DNA from 3 places in the Corynebacterium stationis genome. Region 2 is predicted to be linked to each of the others. Evidence: riboswitches for the same ligand, from Rfam matches in the RefSeq annotation. Region 2 holds a riboswitch; each other region holds the start of a gene.
What was found. Region 2 has a riboswitch for thiamine pyrophosphate ahead of thiD (bifunctional hydroxymethylpyrimidine kinase/phosphomethylpyrimidine kinase). Riboswitches for the same ligand answer to the same signal wherever they lie in the genome.
Positions count from the first base shown of each region.

Region 1: linked by a shared signal. The riboswitch ahead of CSTAT_RS02320 (ECF transporter S component) and the one ahead of thiD (bifunctional hydroxymethylpyrimidine kinase/phosphomethylpyrimidine kinase) in region 2 are both predicted to bind thiamine pyrophosphate.
Region 3: linked by a shared signal. The riboswitch ahead of thiC (phosphomethylpyrimidine synthase ThiC) and the one ahead of thiD (bifunctional hydroxymethylpyrimidine kinase/phosphomethylpyrimidine kinase) in region 2 are both predicted to bind thiamine pyrophosphate.

Region 1 covers NZ_CP009251.1:470,095-476,076, reverse strand. Annotated here, with positions in the region: gene CSTAT_RS02325 (ABC transporter ATP-binding protein) at 1-705, opposite strand, end outside; gene CSTAT_RS02320 (ECF transporter S component) at 705-1,310, opposite strand; TPP riboswitch at 1,301-1,417, opposite strand; gene CSTAT_RS02315 (DNA-directed RNA polymerase subunit beta') at 1,552-5,547, opposite strand; gene rpoB (DNA-directed RNA polymerase subunit beta) at 5,658-5,982, opposite strand, start outside.
Region 2 covers NZ_CP009251.1:105,734-111,715, forward strand. Annotated here, with positions in the region: gene CSTAT_RS00550 (ABC transporter substrate-binding protein) at 1-53, shown strand, start outside; gene CSTAT_RS00555 (ABC transporter permease) at 53-835, shown strand; gene CSTAT_RS00560 (ABC transporter ATP-binding protein) at 825-1,571, shown strand; gene tenA (thiaminase II) at 1,573-2,244, opposite strand; gene CSTAT_RS00570 (TenA family protein) at 2,244-2,906, opposite strand; gene thiD (bifunctional hydroxymethylpyrimidine kinase/phosphomethylpyrimidine kinase) at 2,903-3,763, opposite strand; TPP riboswitch at 3,831-3,921, opposite strand; gene CSTAT_RS00580 (calcium:cation antiporter) at 3,958-5,088, opposite strand; gene CSTAT_RS00585 (ATP-binding protein) at 5,289-5,982, opposite strand, start outside.
Region 3 covers NZ_CP009251.1:675,650-681,631, forward strand. Annotated here, with positions in the region: partial or broken gene CSTAT_RS03305 (BCCT family transporter) at 1-474, shown strand, start outside; gene CSTAT_RS03310 (IS3 family transposase) at 508-1,890, opposite strand; partial or broken gene CSTAT_RS03315 (BCCT family transporter) at 1,924-2,838, shown strand; TPP riboswitch at 3,471-3,580, shown strand; gene thiC (phosphomethylpyrimidine synthase ThiC) at 3,610-5,379, shown strand; gene CSTAT_RS03325 (OsmC family protein) at 5,403-5,951, opposite strand.

The DNA.
Region 1 (5,982 bases), 360 kb from region 2:
AGGTACTGGCGATGCCGTGGGCAACCCGGTAATGCGCCGTGCGGCGACAGCTGGAGCCACTTCCCCGTCGTAGATAAGCTTTCCGTGTTCTAAAACAATGGCGCGGTTTAACACGTGTTCCCACTGCGTATAGTTGTGCTCAATGACAATGAGAGTTGCGCCGGTTTCTTTAACCACGTGGTCAACGGCTGCGACAACATCGGCTGCACCTTGCGGGTCAAGGTTGGCTGTGGGTTCATCGAGCAAAATCACCTCGGCTCCCATGGCGATTACGCCTGCCAGCGCAAGGCGCTGTTTTTGTCCGCCGGAGAGCCGCGCGGTGGGATGTTCAAGGCTTAGATCTAAGCCGACCATTTCCAATGCTTGATGCACACGACGCCAGATTTCCTCGCGTGGAAGGCCGAGATTTTCGCAGCCGAAAGCCACGTCATCGCCAACGCGCGAGGCAATAACCTGAGAGTCCGGGTCTTGCAAAACCAAACCCACTGCGGCGGCGTTGATGGTGAGCTCGCCACGCAGGGTACCTTCATCATCCCCGCCGAGTACTCCGGCCAGTGCTGAAAGCAGCGTCGATTTGCCCGAGCCGGAATCACCAGCGAGCAAGATTCGTTCACCGCGTTCGACGCGGATATCAATATCGGAAATAGCTGGGGTGCGGCGACCAGCGTGCTGCCACGTGGTACCGCGCAATAAGATTTGTGACATTACAGCGCGCGCTGTTCCCGTCCCACAGCAAAGCGATCCAGGGCCCCGGTTTTCGCTAAAGCTTTAACCGTAAAGTAGCTCAAGGCACCGGCCAAGATAGCTCCCGAGACGACGAGACAAGCCAGGTAGATCAGGTTAAATTCCAACGACTTGGCGATATTTGCTGAGGTGAAAAGCTCCAGCACAAATGCACCAAGCGCGGCACCAATGCCGCCGAGCATGGCGACCATCAGGCTAAAGCGGCGGTAGAGGAAGATTGCGAAGACAATCTCTACGCCTAAGCCTTGGGCAAGACCAGAGTAAAGAGTTTCTGGTCCCCACTGGGAACCAAATACCGCGGAGACAGTCGCCGCTAGAGTTTCTACATAAATCGCTGCGCCGGGTTTACGGATAACCAACGCGCCGATTACACCACCGGCAAGCCAAATGCCAGTGGCAATGCCACCGAGGCCCGGGGTGAGCGCATCCATCGCCATGAACCAGGCGTATCCCACCGAGTTCCAAAAGACGAAGACCAGCCCGCAGGCAACTGCGAGGATGGAGGCAACGATGATATCTACCACTCGCCAGTTTAAAGAGCGAGCAGGGTTAACTTGAGTAACCACTTCTTTATCCTTTCGCCGGCATTATCCGGTTCAAGTTCGACGGTTTCCCAGCGCCTGCGCCAAGGTCTCAGCCCGCACTTTGCTTGCGAGCACCCGTAAATGAATATGATGCCCTTCAATACCTACCAGAGCCCGTATAACCTGCGCAAATAACAAAGCAGCGCCCGCGCTACCGAAAATCAATCAGTAGCGCGGGCGCTGCGGTGTTAAACAGCTGAAGCCGTTGAACACGGGAGTTGGACTAGAAGGTGAAGTCCTCATCCAGTGGGACGGAAGCGCCGGTGAATTCACCGAAGCCGTCGTCACCGTAGATGGAATCGCCGTAAGTCGGAATCGAGTAAGCCGCATTGCGTGCTGCCTCGGTTGGCTTGACGGAGATGTTGCGGTAACGCGAGATACCAGTACCAGCTGGGATCAGCTTACCAATGATGACGTTCTCCTTCAGGCCGATGAGCTTATCGGAGCGCTTGTTGATAGCGGCATCGGTAAGCACGCGGGTGGTCTCCTGGAAGGACGCCGCAGACAGCCAAGACTCGGTAGCCAAGGAAGCCTTGGTAATACCCATAATCTCAGAACGCAGCTGAGCTGGTTCCTTGCCCTCTGCCTGCATACCAGCATTGATCTGGCGAGCCTCAGAAAGGTCAACCAGAGTACCTGGCAGCAGATCGGTGTTACCAGCATCGATAACGGTACCGCGACGCAGCATCTGACGGATGATGATCTCGATGTGCTTGTCGTGGATGGCTACACCCTGGGCGCGGTAAACAGCCTGAACCTCGTCGATGAGGTGCTTTTCCACACCACGGCGGCCGAGAACCTCAAGCACGTCGTGTGGGTCAGCAGCACCGCGCATCAGACGCAGACCGGTGGTGACGTGGTCACCGTCGCGCAGGGAGCGCTCGATCATTGCGTTCGGGTTGGATTCCATCGGACGACGAACCTGAGCCAGGCCCTGACGCTTCGACAGCTTCTCGTAGACCACGTTATCCGAGCCGTCATCTGGGGTAATCGTCAAAGTCCAGAAGTTACCTTCATCGGACAAAGAGATCGTGCCGTCGACGGATGCAATTGGTGCACGGTTCTTCGGGTTACGTGCCTCAAACAGTTCCTGAACACGTGGCAGACCACCGGTAATATCGCCACCGACACCACCCTGGTGGAAGGTACGCATGGTCAGCTGGGTACCAGGCTCACCAATGGACTGAGCAGCAACAATACCGACGGCTTCGCCGATATCAACCAAGTTGCCAGAAGCCATGGACTTGCCGTAGCACTTCGCACAAACACCAGCTGGCGTCTGACAAGTCAGTACGGAACGTACCTTAACTTCGGTGATGCCAGCGTTAACCAGCTTCTCCGTCAGTTCCTCAGTCAGGTCCGAGCCAGCTTCAGCAACAACGTTGCCTTCAGCATCCTTGACGTCGGTTGCAACAACGCGGCCAGATGCTGAGGTCTCCCACAGCTCGTGAACAGCGTAGGTGCCTTCTGCAATTTCCTCACCGATTGGGACGCGAACGCCCTGACGGGTGCCACAGTCGTCTTCGCGAACGATGACATCCTGCGCAACGTCAACCAGACGACGGGTCAGGTAGCCCGAGTCAGCGGTACGCAGAGCGGTATCCGCCAGACCCTTACGGGAACCGTGGGAGTTGTTGAAGTACTCCAGAACCGACAGACCTTCACGGAAGGAGGTCTTAATCGGACGGGTGATGTAGTCACCCTTGGAGTTCACAACCATGCCCTTCATGCCGGCCAGGGTCCAGATCTGACGCATGTTACCTGCTGCACCAGACTTAACGATCATCGGAATTGGGTTGTCATCTGGGTACAGTGCCTCAACCGCGTTACCCACGGAGTCGGTTGCATTCTTCCACAGCTCAACCAGACGGTCGTAGCGCTCACGCTCAGTCAGCGCACCCTGATCCCAGTACTTGCGCTCGATGCGTTCTGCTTCCTTCTCGTAAGACTCAAGCATGTCGGTCTTATTTGGAAGAACCAGAACGTCGTGCATGGTAATGGTGACACAAGAACGGGTTGCCCAGTAGAAACCGGCATCCTTCATCTTGTCCAGTACCTGTGCAACGGTGATCATTGGGTACTTGATTGCCAGGTCGTTAATGACGTCACCAAGCAGGACAATGTCCTTGGAGCCGCCCTTACGGACCATTACACCTTCAAGGTAGGGGTAGTTCCATGGCAGGAGCTCATTGAACATGATGCGTCCCAGGGTGGTCTCAGCCATCCAGGATTCGCCCTTGGTCCAGCCATCTGGGAACTGCGCTGCCTCAATTGCTTCGGTTGGACGCAGGTGATCAATACGAACCTTGATCGGTGCCTGCAGACCAAGTACGCCACGGTCATAAGCCATGATCGCTTCAGCGTAGGACGAGTACACGCCCTGCGCTGGGCCATTATCATCAGCTGGTGCGTAGCGGCCATTGCCACCGATTTCATCCTCGCCCTTGTTCATGGTGAGGAAGTACAAACCGGTAACCATGTCCAGACGTGGCATAGCCAGTGGCTTACCGGATGCTGGGGACAAAATATTGTTCGAGGACAACATCAGCACGCGAGCTTCAGCCTGTGCTTCTGCGGACAGTGGTAGGTGGACTGCCATTTGGTCGCCGTCGAAGTCGGCGTTGAAAGCTTCACAAGCCAGTGGGTGCAGCTGAATAGCCTTACCTTCAACCAGCTTTGGCTCGAATGCCTGGATACCAAGACGGTGCAGGGTTGGTGCACGGTTCAGAAGTACTGGGTGCTCGGAAATAGCTTCTTCCAGAACGTCCCATACCTCTGGACGCTGACGCTCAACCATGCGCTTTGCAGACTTAATGTTCTGCGCATAGTCGTTTTCAACCAGACGTTTCATAACGAATGGCTTGAACAGCTCCAGTGCCATCAGCTTTGGAAGACCACACTCGTGCAGCTTCAGCTGAGGACCAACAATAATTACCGAACGACCGGAGTAGTCAACACGCTTACCCAGCAGGTTCTGACGGAAACGACCCTGCTTACCCTTGAGCAAGTCGCTCAAGGACTTCAGTGGACGGCTACCTGGGCCAGCAACTGGGCGGCCACGACGACCGTTGTCGAACAGCGCGTCAACAGATTCCTGCAGCATGCGCTTCTCGTTATTCACGATGATCTCAGGCGCGCCGAGATCGATCATGCGCTTCAGACGGTTGTTGCGGTTGATAACGCGACGGTACAGGTCATTCAAGTCGGAGGTCGCGAAACGGCCACCGTCAAGCTGAACCATTGGGCGCAGCTCTGGTGGGATCACTGGGATCGCATCCAAAACCATGCCAGCTGGATCGTTGCCCGAACGCTGGAATGCTGCGACAACCTTCAAACGCTTCAGCGCGCGCATTTTCTTCTGACCCTTGCCATTGTTGATGACATCACGCAGTTCCTCCGCCTCTGCATCGAGGTCGAAGTTGCGGATCAGGGTCTGAATAGCTTCTGCACCCATGCCGCCCGTGAAGTAATCTTCGTAGCGGTCAACCAGCTCTTCGTAGATGGTCTCATCAATGATCATCTGCTTTGGAGCCAGCTTGTTGAAGGTGTTCCAGATTTCGTCGAGGCGTGCAACTTCGCGCTCACCGCGTTCACGAATGTGCTGCATTTCCTTATCAGCAGCATTCTGAACCTTGCGGCGAGCATCAGCCTTAGCGCCTTCTGCTTCTAGAGCAGCCAGGTCGTCTTCCAGCTTGGATGCACGCTCTGCAATTTCAGCATTGACGTCATCTTCTACGTCCTTCTTCTCCAAGAGCATTTCGCCCTCAAGAGTCGACAGGTCGTTGTGGCGAGCCTCGTCATCAACAGAGGTGATGATGTTAGCTGCGAAGTAGATGATGCGCTCCAGGTCCTTTGGAGCCAGGTCCAACAGGTAGCCCAAACGGGATGGGACACCCTTGAAGTACCAGATGTGGGTCACTGGAGCAGCAAGCTCAATGTGGCCCATGCGTTCACGACGAACCTTGGACTTGGTGACCTCAACGCCACAGCGCTCACAAATGATGCCCTTGTAGCGGACACGCTTGTACTTACCACACTGGCACTCCCAGTCACGGGTAGGGCCGAAGATACGCTCACAGAAAAGGCCGTCCTTTTCTGGCTTCAAGGTGCGGTAGTTAATGGTCTCAGGCTTCTTAACCTCGCCCTTAGACCAACGGCGAATGTCGTCGGCGGTGGCCAGTCCAATACGAAGCTCGTCGAAGAGATTTACGTCGAACACGTAACGTCTCCCTTTCATCCTCCTAAGACGGAGGAAGTTGATTGGCTTTTAGTTCTTAATAACGTTTCGTCCGTTCCCGGTGCTTTCACACCGAGAACGCATAGCACTAGTTAAGCGATATCTGCGGAAGAGCCCTCATCACGGGACAAGTTAATGCCCATGGAAGAACCAGATTCCATATCGTCATCATCAGAGCCGGAAAGTTCCATTGGGGTGCCGTCTGCGGAAAGAACTTCCACGTTCAGACACAGGGACTGCAGCTCCTTGAGCAACACCTTGAAGGACTCAGGAATACCTGGATCCGGAATGTTGTCGCCCTTAACAATTGCCTCGTAGACCTTCACGCGGCCAACAACGTCATCGGACTTGATGGTCAACAGTTCCTGCAGGGTGTAGGCAGCGCCGTAAGCCTGCATTGCCCACACCTCCATCTCA
Region 2 (5,982 bases):
ATAAGCAGCCTGCGTGGGAAGAATTTTTCACCAATGAATACTTGCAGGACTGATGAAGCAGTATTTATCTTTTAAGAATATCTGGGTGCCCGCAGGCTTTCTGGCCGTGCTGCTTATCGCGTGGGAGTTAATCGTGCGTTTGACCGCGGTGCGCCCGCAGGTGCTGCCGGCGCCAACGCTTGTGGCAAGCTCCGGTTGGGAGCATCGCAACGCACTTGGCGCGCATGCCCTGGCTACCTTAAATGTCACGCTACTGGGCTTTTCGGTGTCATTAGCGTGCGCGTGGCTGATTGCTATCGTTATTGATTTCTCGCCGCTGATGCGCCGTGGCCTAGTTCCGCTGCTGATTTCTTCCCAAACCATTCCGATTGTCGCTATCGCGCCGTTGATGATCATCTGGTTCGGCTTCGGGCTGCTGCCCAAGATCCTGGTGGTGGCTCTGGTGACCTTCTTCCCAGTAACCATCGGGCTAGTCGATGGTTTTGCGCGTGCGGACAGGGAAGCATCGGCGTTGCTGCGCAGCATGGGTGCCGGGCGCATCAAAGAGTTCCTCTTCCTGCGGCTACCGTCGGCGCTGCCACTCTTTTTCACTTCTTTGCGTATCGGTATTACTTATGCCGTGGTGGGCGCCATCTTCGCCGAGTATGTCGGCGCGAAGCAGGGCTTGGGCATTTATATGAGCGTGCAAAAGAATGCTTTTCGCACCGATTTGGTGCTCGCCGCAGTTACCGTCGCAGCTGTGATCAGCATTGTGCTCTACCTATCCACGTACCTGGTGGAACGGGCCGTTATTCCGTGGCACATCAAAGAAAGGACCGCTGCCAATGAGCGTTAAAACCTCACCGCAGTTGCACCTCGAGGGCATCTCACGCACCTTCCCGCTTGCCGATGCCCGCCAGCGCGCAGTGCTGGATGACATCTCTTTGACGGTGAATCCCGGGGAGTTTGTCTCCATCATCGGTCCATCTGGCTGCGGCAAGAGCACGCTGTTTAACATCATCGCCGGTTTGGATTCACCGACTAGTGGCACGGTGGGTATCGATGGGGAAGTGGCCTATATGCCGCAAAAAGATGCGTTGTTTCCGTGGCGCAGCATCGCCGCGAATGCCGCACTCGGCCTGGAAGTCCAAGGGGTTAAACGCCGCGCGGCGCGGGCACGGGTCAAGGAATGGTTTCCCCGCTTTGGGCTTGCGGGTTTTGAAGATTCCTTGCCGTTTGAGCTTTCCGGCGGCATGCGCCAGCGGGCAGCACTTCTGCGCACGGTGGTTCAAAACAAGAGCACTTTGCTTCTCGATGAACCCTTCGGCGCCCTCGACGCGCTTACCAAACAGGATTTACAAACCTGGCTGCAACAAGTGTGGGCCGAACATAATTGGACAGCACTGTTGATTACCCATGATGTCCGCGAAGCGATCTTGCTTTCAGACCGCGTGGTGGTGCTCAGCCCGCGCCCGGCGAAAGTCAGCCTCATTCTCGACGTTGACCTACCGAAGCCGCGGGGGATCGATGCGTTGACCAGCCCTAGATTCTTAGAGCTGGAACGCACGCTGCTTCAAACACTAGGCAGCTGAATCAGTCAGCTGAGTCCAGTGCTTGCTGCCAGAACGCTGCTTCCAAGCGGGTCGCGGCGCGGAAGATTTCCACTAAGGAATCAAAGCGCTCCGCGGTGACGCTACCTGCGGTTAGCGCGTCGAGGCGTTCGGTGGCAGCTTGTGCTGCGGTTTGGAATTCCGTGCCGGAGTATTCCGCAATCCACTCGCCGTAGGGGTGTTCTTCGCCGGCATCTAGAGCCCGTATTCGTTGCGGCTCTAGGGCTACACCAATTTCTGCATAACCAATGGAGCATGGTGAAAGCGCGACGTGCATATCCAGCAGGTCGCCGGACATCCCGGTGTCCAAAACGTAGCGGGTATAAGCCACGGTGGTTTGTTTTTCTGCCGCCGCATCAAGCTCTTCTTCCGTGATTCCCCAGCGTGTAGTCAGTCGGCGGTGTAGTTCGGTTTCGTGCAAGATAGCCTGCAGTGCGCCCGTCGCGTCTTTAATATCGGCGAGGTTGCGGCTTTTGTACGCAGCCAGTGCGTTCGCCCGCGCGAACTGCACGAGGAAGTGATAATCCTGCACTAGGTAGTCCTGGAAGACGGGTAGCGGCAAGGTGCCTTCGCCAAGTTTGCGCACGAATTCGTGCTCGGTGTAATCGGTCCACTCGGTACCGATGGCTTTTTTCAGATCATTAAACAGTGTCATTATTTTTCTCCTGTGATGGGGTGGGCGTAGGCAGCATCAAAAAATGCGAGCTCGATTTCTACTGCGCGGTGAAAGAAGTCTTCCGCAACAGCGCGCCGGGCTGGGCCGACGCGGTCGAGTTCTGCGCGTAAGAACGCGATGCGCTCGTGGAATTCAGGAAAATCATGCAGTCGAATCCATTCCGCGTGCACGAAGTTCTTCGGCAGCGGGCGCGCACCGCGGGTCGCCCAGTCGAGGTACAACCATTCCGCAACCAGCAACACCGCGACGATTGCTACGTAATCGCGGGTTTCCGCAGCCTCACGCATCAACGCGCAAAACGCGGTGGTCGGCTCGGTATTCGGGATTTCTTCGCGCTGCTTGTCGCTCACGCCCAATGCTTTAAAGGCGTCGAGGAAATAAGTATTTTCATCGCCGGCTATCTCGCCAATAAATTGCGCAAACCGCAGCCGTGGTTCAAGCGCATCCGCCGTGCTTACCGATGCCCCCAGCAACACCAAGAAACTATCCAAAAAGCGGTAGTCCTGCACCAAGTAGCTGGCCATGACAGAGTCGTCGATGGTGCCATCGAAAAGCTCCTGCACAAAGCGGTGAGAAACTGCCTTCTCCCACGTGGTGTGGTTTTGCTCGCGCAAAAGGTCCGTAAATCGTTGAGTGCTCATCGTTGTGTTCCTTGCAATTGCAAAGGCGCGTTATTCCATAGCGCGTGGAAGTGATGGACGGGGCCGTGGCCTGCACCGACGTCCAATTCATCCGCGTGGCGCAGCGCGTGCGTGAGATAGTCTTTGGCGCGGCGCACCGCTTCTTCGTATCCGTGTTGGGGTAAAAGCGCTGCTATCGCGGCCGATAATGTGCACCCAGTGCCGTGGTCATTGACAGTGTCCACGCGCGGTGCGGTCAGCTCCACGGTGTGCTCGCCGGCATCACCGCCGGTGAGGATATCGGTGCTTTCCGCACCGCTTAAATGCCCGCCTTTGAGCAGCACCCACTTTGCGCCCAAAGCGCGCAGATCGTTTAAGGACTCACGCATTTCTGCCAAGCTGCCCATCTCTACCTCGCGGCCCAGCAACACCGATGCCTCCGGCAGATTCGGCGTAATCAGCGTTGCCCGCGGCACGAGACGCTCCCGAATCGCGTCGACATCATCCTGGTTGAGCAGATGATCGCCACTTTTAGCGACCATCACCGGATCCAAGACCACCGGGCACTGCGCGTATTTATCCAGTGACTGCGTGATCGCTTCGGCGATTCCAGCATTGGCCACCATGCCGATTTTCACTGCATCGACGCGGACATCCTCAAAGACCGCGGCGATTTGTTCGGCCACGAATTCAGGTTCCATCGCGACGATGCTTCCCACCCCGCGCGTATTTTGCGCAACCACTGCGGTGACCACGCTCATCCCATATGCGCCGTTGGCAGAAAATGCTTTTAAGTCTGCTTGAATCCCCGCGCCACCGGTGGGATCTGTGCCAGCAATGGTTAATACGTTCGGTATCAACGCTTGTCTCCGTTTCATCACTCATATCGAGTTCGAAGAAGCGAAGCGTGCTGCAATAGATACAGGTATCCCTGCATATACTGCCTGCGTCGTTTACCGACATTCCTCCGCGAGTCCGAACTCGATCAGGTTCTCGGGTTTAATCTCAGCCCTTCCGGGCACCCCGTGTCTGGCGCCCACGCTAGCACAGAATGTCCTGGCAAGAAACGACTTTAAGAAAATACGCTGAGCGCGTAGAGGATGAAGACGAATAGGTGTGCTCCGCCGTGAATCGCGGTGACTTTCTGGGAGTTAAACGTTGCGATGCTCAAAGCCAGGCTGATTCCTAGTAGCAGCAGGTTGGTGGGGTTTTCGGCGAGGGTAACGGTTTGCCCAGTAAGCAGACCGATGATGAGCACGACCGGCAGAGTGAGGCCAACACAGGAGACGAGCGCGCCGTGGGCGAGGTTAACCACGCGTTGTCCTTCGCCACCCCAGGCAGCGCGGACGGTGGTGATTGCTTCGGGCAAAAAGACAATCATTGCGATGATGATGCCGGAAAGCGCGATGGGAGCGCCGAGGCGGTTAAGGCCGTCATCGAGAAGCGATGCCATATCGTGAGAGAGCATCACGATGGGGATTACCGTGATGAGCAAAACCAGCGCGCGGGTGAAGATCTCGCCTTTGTGCTCGCGGAAAATTGCGGCGATTCCGGGGTTGTTGGAAGCAACGACGTCCTTGTCTGTTTCCGTGAAGTCGGCATGCTGGGCGCCGGTTTGGCGGTAGAGAAAGAATCCGTAGAGGATGACTGTCAAGGTCACGATGGTGATGGCCTGCGCGGAATTGTATGCGCCATCGGTGCCGATGACAGCTGGAAAGGCGAAGGCGGTGGCGATGAGTACGACGAGCATGGATAAGTATGCGGAAATACCGGTGCGGTTGACCTGCAGGTTGCTATGACGCATGCCGCCGACGAGAAGTGCCAGGCCGATGACCAGGTTGAGGACAATCATGACCGTGGCCATGACGGAATCACGCGCGATGGTGTGGTGATCGCCTGGGCCGAGCATAACCGCGGAGATGAGAATGACTTCAATGCCGACAATTGAAAGGGTCAGCACCAGGGTGCCGTAGGGATCACCAAGCCGGTGCGCGAGATGTTCAGCTTGGGTGACAACCCCGCCGGAACACACGATGATCACGCCCACGATGAGCGCAAGAAGGGTGAAGACGAGGGGCATCGATAAGCTGCCCGCGAGAAAACCTGATGCCAGTGATAGTAGTGCGACCGCAACCCAGCCCAATACAATTCGGGCGATGACAGATCCGGTGAGAACGCCGCGCAGGGCAGTAGAGGCTGACATGGACGAAGACTCCTTTAAGTGCAGGGTCGTCCCAGCTCTAGCTTTGACTGTGCAGGCCGTCCTGCCAGCGTGTTCTAACCAGCAGCCTAGCACGCCCGGCCGATACGGCAAGCTGGAGCCAACTATGCGATGAAGGAATTGATTCGTAATCAGTTTGGATGCCAAGTCTGCCTATCTCTTGAAGGTTAAATTAGCCAAGATCACGTGCGGCGATAAGCTCGTTTTCTACTGCTTGGTGGCGCTGTGGCTGTGATAAAACCGATTTCTACAAGATGTCGAAGGGCGGCGCGTACGGTGCTTATTGGCCGATCGGTAAGGTCGCTAACTTGTTGAGCTGAGAGTTCTTCAGTATTAGATACTGCATCGAATACGTCTTGTTGGGCGGGGGTTAGGTGAGCTCCCGCACTTGAGAGGGTGTACACCCCTTGGCTCGATTCAATTAACGAACCTTGTTGAGCAAGCTTATCGAGCATGATCTGAAGCTCACCACTGTCGCCGCCTGTCTGCCGTTTGAGATCTTTAGCTGTGACGGCCCCCAAGTCTTTTGCCAAAACAAGTGCGGCACCTTCAGCGATTGAGAATTCATCTCCAAGTCGTTCCTTAACCCAGGATGCGACTTCTCCGTCTGCGAGGCCGAATCGCTGCAGAATGACTGTCACTCGAGCAATATCTACCTTAAAAGTCGGCCTGGGAAGACCGACAGATTTCATGGTGTTGATCATGGTCAAGATCCCTCCACCATTACTTTCGGCAAGTACCCCGTCGTATTCGTGGGACAGTGGGACATCTTGAAGTAGCCTGGCTAATGTCGAATTCCGCGGGATTTGTTGTCCATCATCGAGGTTCTCGGTAGTTTTGCCGCCAGGCAATCCTCCAGGGCTGCTGATTTCTACG
Region 3 (5,982 bases), 570 kb from region 2:
GAAGCCATTGACCAAGCATTTGAATTTACGTACTACCACTTTGCCGCACACATGTGGGTACCTTTCGTGCTTCCAGGCTTGGCCTTGGGATATTTCATTTACAAGCGCAAGATGCCAGCACGTTTGTCGTCGACATTTTCGCCACTGCTTGGTCGCAAGGTGTACGAATGGCCAGGAAAACTTATCGATGCCCTCTCGATCATCGGTACTGTCTTCGGTCTCGCGGTCTCTGTGGGCCTTGGCGTGCTGCAGATCAACGCAGGTATGAACATCATGTGGGATGTCCCGCTTATCTCCGGCGTGGAATTAGCGATCATCATTGTTGTTACCATCGCAGCGTCCGTATCTGTTGCTTCTGGTCTCGATCGCGGCATCAAGATTTTGTCGAACCTTAACATTGGTGCGGCCGTCGTCCTGATGGTTTTCGTCCTGCTGATGGGACCGACGTTGACGCTGCTGCGCCATACAGTCGAAGGGGGATGCGGACTGTTTTTAGGATTGTTTCGGTTATGAAGCTATCAGGTTTCGGTGTGCATGGATGCTTATTCCGCCGAGAGAGTCTTTAATTCTGACTTTGTTGTAAAACTCAATGTAGGAATTTACTGCTTCTTCAAGCTCATCTACCCTGTGCCAAATCTTGTGGTAGTACATTTCATTTTTCATCCGGCCAAAGAAGCCCTCACAAGCTGAGTTATCTGGTGAACACCCTTTTTTGGACATAGATCTAATGATTCCGGCCGTTCGGGTTATGGTTATCCAGCTATTGGCGCGGTAGTGAGTGCCCCGGTCAGAGTGCACAACAAGCTTGTTCAACGCTGTTGGTGGATGGGATTCAAGCGCTTCTATAAGGGATTTCTCTGCTATTTCCATCGTGGGATGGCGACCGGTTTTCCATCCGACAATCTTTCCGTCAAAACAGTCCACAATGGCCGAGAGATAAACTTTTCCGTTGCTGGCTACAAACTCGGTTATGTCGGTCAACCACAGCATGCTTGGCTCGTCTGCATGAAAGTTTCTTTTGACGATATTCGGCGGCGCTGGAGTTATTTCCCCTGCGTAGCTGGAATATCGAATTTTCCTTCGCGGGCTACGAACTGGGATTGCCATCTCCTGCATTAGCCGGCGGACGACCTTTTCGCTAATAGTGATACCCTCATGACGCAATACCCACCAAGTTCTGCGATAGCCGTAAGTAAAGTGGCTTTCCTCAGCTATTTCAGCAATGCGCAGCCTGACATCTTGTAGCGGGTCTAGGCGAGCCTGGGCTGCGAGTTGATAGTAGAACGTAGAGGTAGAAAGGCCTGCTGTTTCCAACAGCATGGGAAGCGGAAGGTGGTTTCGGAGTGCGTCAACTACCAGAGTCTTCTGAAGATTGTTCAGTGCTCCCGGAGTGACGCTGTCGTCTTTTTTTATTAACATCAGCTCCTCAGCCATCACTGCTTTTTCAACCATCAATTGAGCTGCCAGCTTCTTTAGCTCTTTTGGATCGTCTGGTAGCGAGGCTTTGAGAGATTTCTTGGTCGGGATTTTTCTTTCAGTTCTTCGTTCTTCGTTGGACATCAGGCCCCATTCGCCGAGTTCACGATATGCTTGCGCCCAACTGTATACGCTCATCTTCGTATACAGATCGAGTTTGTCGGCGATTTCCTGAGGACGTAGGCCCTCTTTGTACATCTGCACAGCTTCAAGCTTGAGCTTCCAAGGATAGGAACGTAGCTTTGTGGCTTGCTTGCGTGGCTTAGGACCCGGCTTGAGAGGCTCCCGCAGCCATTTGTACATTGTCCAACGGCCTGGGTAGCCCAGATTGCGGATCGTTTCCACGACAGATTTGGTTCGTCGATACTCCGCGACAGCCTTCTTGCGTTCTTCTAGGGTGTAGGAACGGTTCACTAGGAAAACCTTTCAGGATTCCGTCCGCATCCCCAAGCGTTCGGTAACTACGGCTCGTCCTTGCCGGAGATGATGTTCTGGACGGATTCCTTTGCTGAGAATCCTGGCTGGCAGGGTACTTGGACCGTCTTCTACTGGGCATGGACTATTTGCTGGTCACCATTTGTCGGTATGTTCATCGCGCGCATCTCGCGTGGCCGTACCGTGCGTGAATTCATCGGCGGCGTACTAGCGTTGCCAACTGTTTTCGTGGTCATCTGGTTTTCTATCTTCGGCCGCGCGGCGATTGAGATGGAACTATCTGACCCCGGGGTTCTTACTGGACCGGTGGTCGAAGACGGCGATACTCCTGTCGCACTATTCGCGCTTTTGGAGCAGTACCCGATTTACGCCATCTCTGGTTCTTTGGCAATCTTTGTCATCGTAATTTTCTTCGTTACCTCGATCGACTCCGCAGCCCTTGTCATAGACTCATTTGCCACCGGTGAAGAAAATAAGTCCCCCGTGTTCTACCGCATCGGTTGGGCTATTGCTGTTGGCGCGGTGACCGCTGCGCTGCTGTTTATCAACGACACTGGTATCGAAGCCATACAAGAAGTCGTCATTATTGTCGCACTGCCGTTCTTCATCATGATGTTTTGCATGATGTACTCACTGCTGAAAGGCATGGGGGATGATTATGCGGCAGAGCGTCGCATCGCCACGCGTCACTGGGAGAAGACAGATAGCCCCGAAAAACTTGAAGAACATGAATCCCGTCCTGCCCCTGGTTTCGATGCTGACGGTAACGAGCTAGGTGTACCTGAATTTGCCTATGACGAAGAAGGACGTTTCCATATTCCAGGCCATGTGGTGGTTGACGGCGATGTTTATCTCGGCGGCGACGTCGACAATGAATATGAACCGGAAACCCCGCCTGAAGGTCCAGGAAACGAGGCAAAGGCCTAACAAAGTTTAAAGCTTTGCGCGTATTATCTTTGGAATAGATTCTTGCCTTAAAGCGGTCAGGTGCATTGGATAGGCGGCCGCTTTAACCGCGGCAAGCTTATGGAAAATCCAGGATAAATTTGCTGCCCAAGTGCGATTCCCATCTGAGATGGACTCCGCGCTTGGGCAGTTGCCGTTTTACTGGGAAAGGCAAGTATCCGGTAGCTAAGACCGCTACTGTCGCTGCCTTGTTGCTCACTGTTGCTAGAAGGAATGAAAGAGCATTTCTGCGAACTAAAATTCTGCTTCTCGTGGGGTGTGGAAATGACATCACAGACAACGGCGCTAACACACGTTGCATCCCGGTAATCCTCATGTGCTCATCTTGCGCAAGCGTTCCCGTATAAGGAGCGCCGAGCGCCGCATACTGCCGGTCATTGACCTATCCGTTTTAGTTCCTGGCTTGTCACAATGGTGATGACGTGAGTCGCTGCTTCATGGTGTTCCGTCTTAGCCAAACTAAAACCTTGTACGTGGGGAGAAGGGCTTAAAATTTAAGACTTTTAATTTTTAATTCATAGCCGCTGAACAGTCGCTTTCTACCGAGAATGAAATTAATTGCTTGTCGGGCTTGAAATTACGTGATAGAGATAAAGAGTCCATGCGGGTGCCACTAAAAGTGGCTGAGATCGGGCTAGTGAAGTCCGAGACCGTTGAACCTGATCCGGTTAATGCCGGCGTAGGAAATAGGAGACTTCATTGTCTGATCGTAATGTAAATTTGCCGACCCCTTTGAACGCGACCAACGAGGCTCAGGGTGCGCAGACATCCGAACAACATCCAGCTCACAGCCTGTCGTGGCTCGAAGATGTTGAACACGGAATCAGAGTGCCAGTAACCGCAATTGCCCAATCTGATTCCCCAGATGGCACGCCGAATGAACCGTTGAAGGTCTACCGGACCATGGGTCCTGGCAGCGTTCCGGAACAAGGCCTTGCGCCTTGGCGCGCCGAGTGGATAGCCGCATTTGGCGACACGGAAACCTATGAAGCTCGTGGTGCACGCCTCGAAGATGATGGCCGCACCGCTGTACGCCGTGGCGCGCCGTCCCAGCAGTGGCAGGGAAGCAAGCCGGTGCCCCTGCGCGCGAAATCCGGTAAACGGGTAACCCAGATGCACTACGCGCGTAAGGGTGAGATAACGCCGGAAATGCGTTATGTGGCGCTGCGTGAAAACGTCGACGTGGAGCTCGTTCGCAGCGAGGTCGCCGCGGGCCGGGCGATCATCCCTGCGAATATCAACCATCCCGAATCGGAGCCGATGATCATCGGTAAGCAATTTTTGGTGAAGATCAACGCCAATATCGGCAACTCTGCCGTTACCAGTTCCATTGACGAAGAAGTCGCCAAGCTGGAATGGGCGTCGAAGTGGGGCGCGGATACCCTCATGGATTTGTCGACCGGAAATGACATTCACACCACGCGCGAGTGGATTCTGCGCAATTCACCCATTCCGATTGGCACAGTCCCGATTTACCAGGCATTGGAGAAAGTCGATGGCGACGCCAATGCGCTGACCTGGGAGATCTACCGGGACACCGTTATTGAACAGTGCGAGCAGGGCGTTGATTACATGACCGTCCACGCGGGCGTGTTGCTGCGGTATGTGCCGCTCACCGCCGACCGAGTTACAGGCATTGTCTCCCGGGGTGGCTCGATTATGGCCGGTTGGTGCCTCGCTCACCACGAAGAAAACTTCCTGTACACCCACTTTGATGAGCTGTGCGAGATTTTCGCCGCTTATGACGTGGCATTTTCGCTTGGCGATGGCCTCCGTCCCGGCTCCATTGCCGATGCCAACGACGCCGCGCAGTTTGCCGAACTAGACACCCTGGCTGAGCTGACCCAGCGCGCGTGGGAATATGACGTACAGGTGATGGTCGAAGGGCCAGGGCATATTCCGCTGCACAAGGTTCGCGAAAACGTCGAGCGGCAACAAGAACTCTGCAAAGGCGCACCTTTTTATACGCTGGGCCCGCTGGTAACAGATATCGCGCCGGGCTATGACCACATCACCTCCGCTATCGGCGCAACCGAAATCGCACGCTATGGCACCGCGATGCTGTGCTATGTCACCCCGAAAGAACACTTAGGTCTTCCCAACAGGGATGACGTAAAGACCGGCGTGATTACCTATAAAATCGCAGCGCACGCAGCAGATGTTGCCAAGGGGCATCCCGGTGCCACCGCGCGTGATGATGCCCTGTCCAAGGCACGCTTTGAATTCCGGTGGAATGACCAGTTCTCGCTTGGTCTGGACCCGGTAACAGCCCAGGAATATCACGATGAAACTTTGCCGGCAGAACCAGCAAAGACCGCACACTTTTGTTCAATGTGCGGTCCGAAGTTCTGCTCAATGAGGATATCGCAAGATATCCGCGACACCTATGGCAGCGCCGAGGCCCAAGCTGCTATTGCTGGCATGCAGCAAAAGAGCCAGGAATTCCTCAACGCGGGAGGGCAAGTCTACCTGCCACAGCCGACCATCGGTGCCCCAAAGTAATCAGCTGACTAACAAGCTGGCTTTTAGACCACCTTGTGGGTCAGGTTTGCTGGACGGGTGTAGGTGTTGACCACAGGGGACCACTGGATTGCGTCATCGACAATCTTTTCTAGGGTCTCACGGTCAGCATCGCCGTCAACATCAACGTTGACCTGGACATCGGAAACACCTGGGCGCTTATCATCGCTCAAGTCGCCAACGCCCCAGACAGGGGAGACGTCAATGTTGGATTCGATATCGATGTCGATCTTGGTCAGGGTAACGCCACGGTGGGTAGCGATTGCCTGGATGCCCACGGAGATGCAAGCTGCTAGGCCGGCCTGGGCGATTTCGGTTGGGTTCGGCGCGGAGTCATCGCCAAGCAAAGCTGGTGGCTCAGACACCAAAACTGGCTTCAGGTCGCGAACCTGGGTGTAATTGCGGAAGTGTCCATCAGCCTCGGTGTGAGTCTTGATGACCTTCTTGCCGCCTTCTGGGGTATCGATATTCTTCTGACGCAACGACGCCAGCTTGTCGGCATCGATAGCCTCGAGTGGTTCGCCGGCCTTGTGATTAGGGGTGAGATCAGACATTAAAAATTCTCCTTCTTTCGTGGAATGTTTC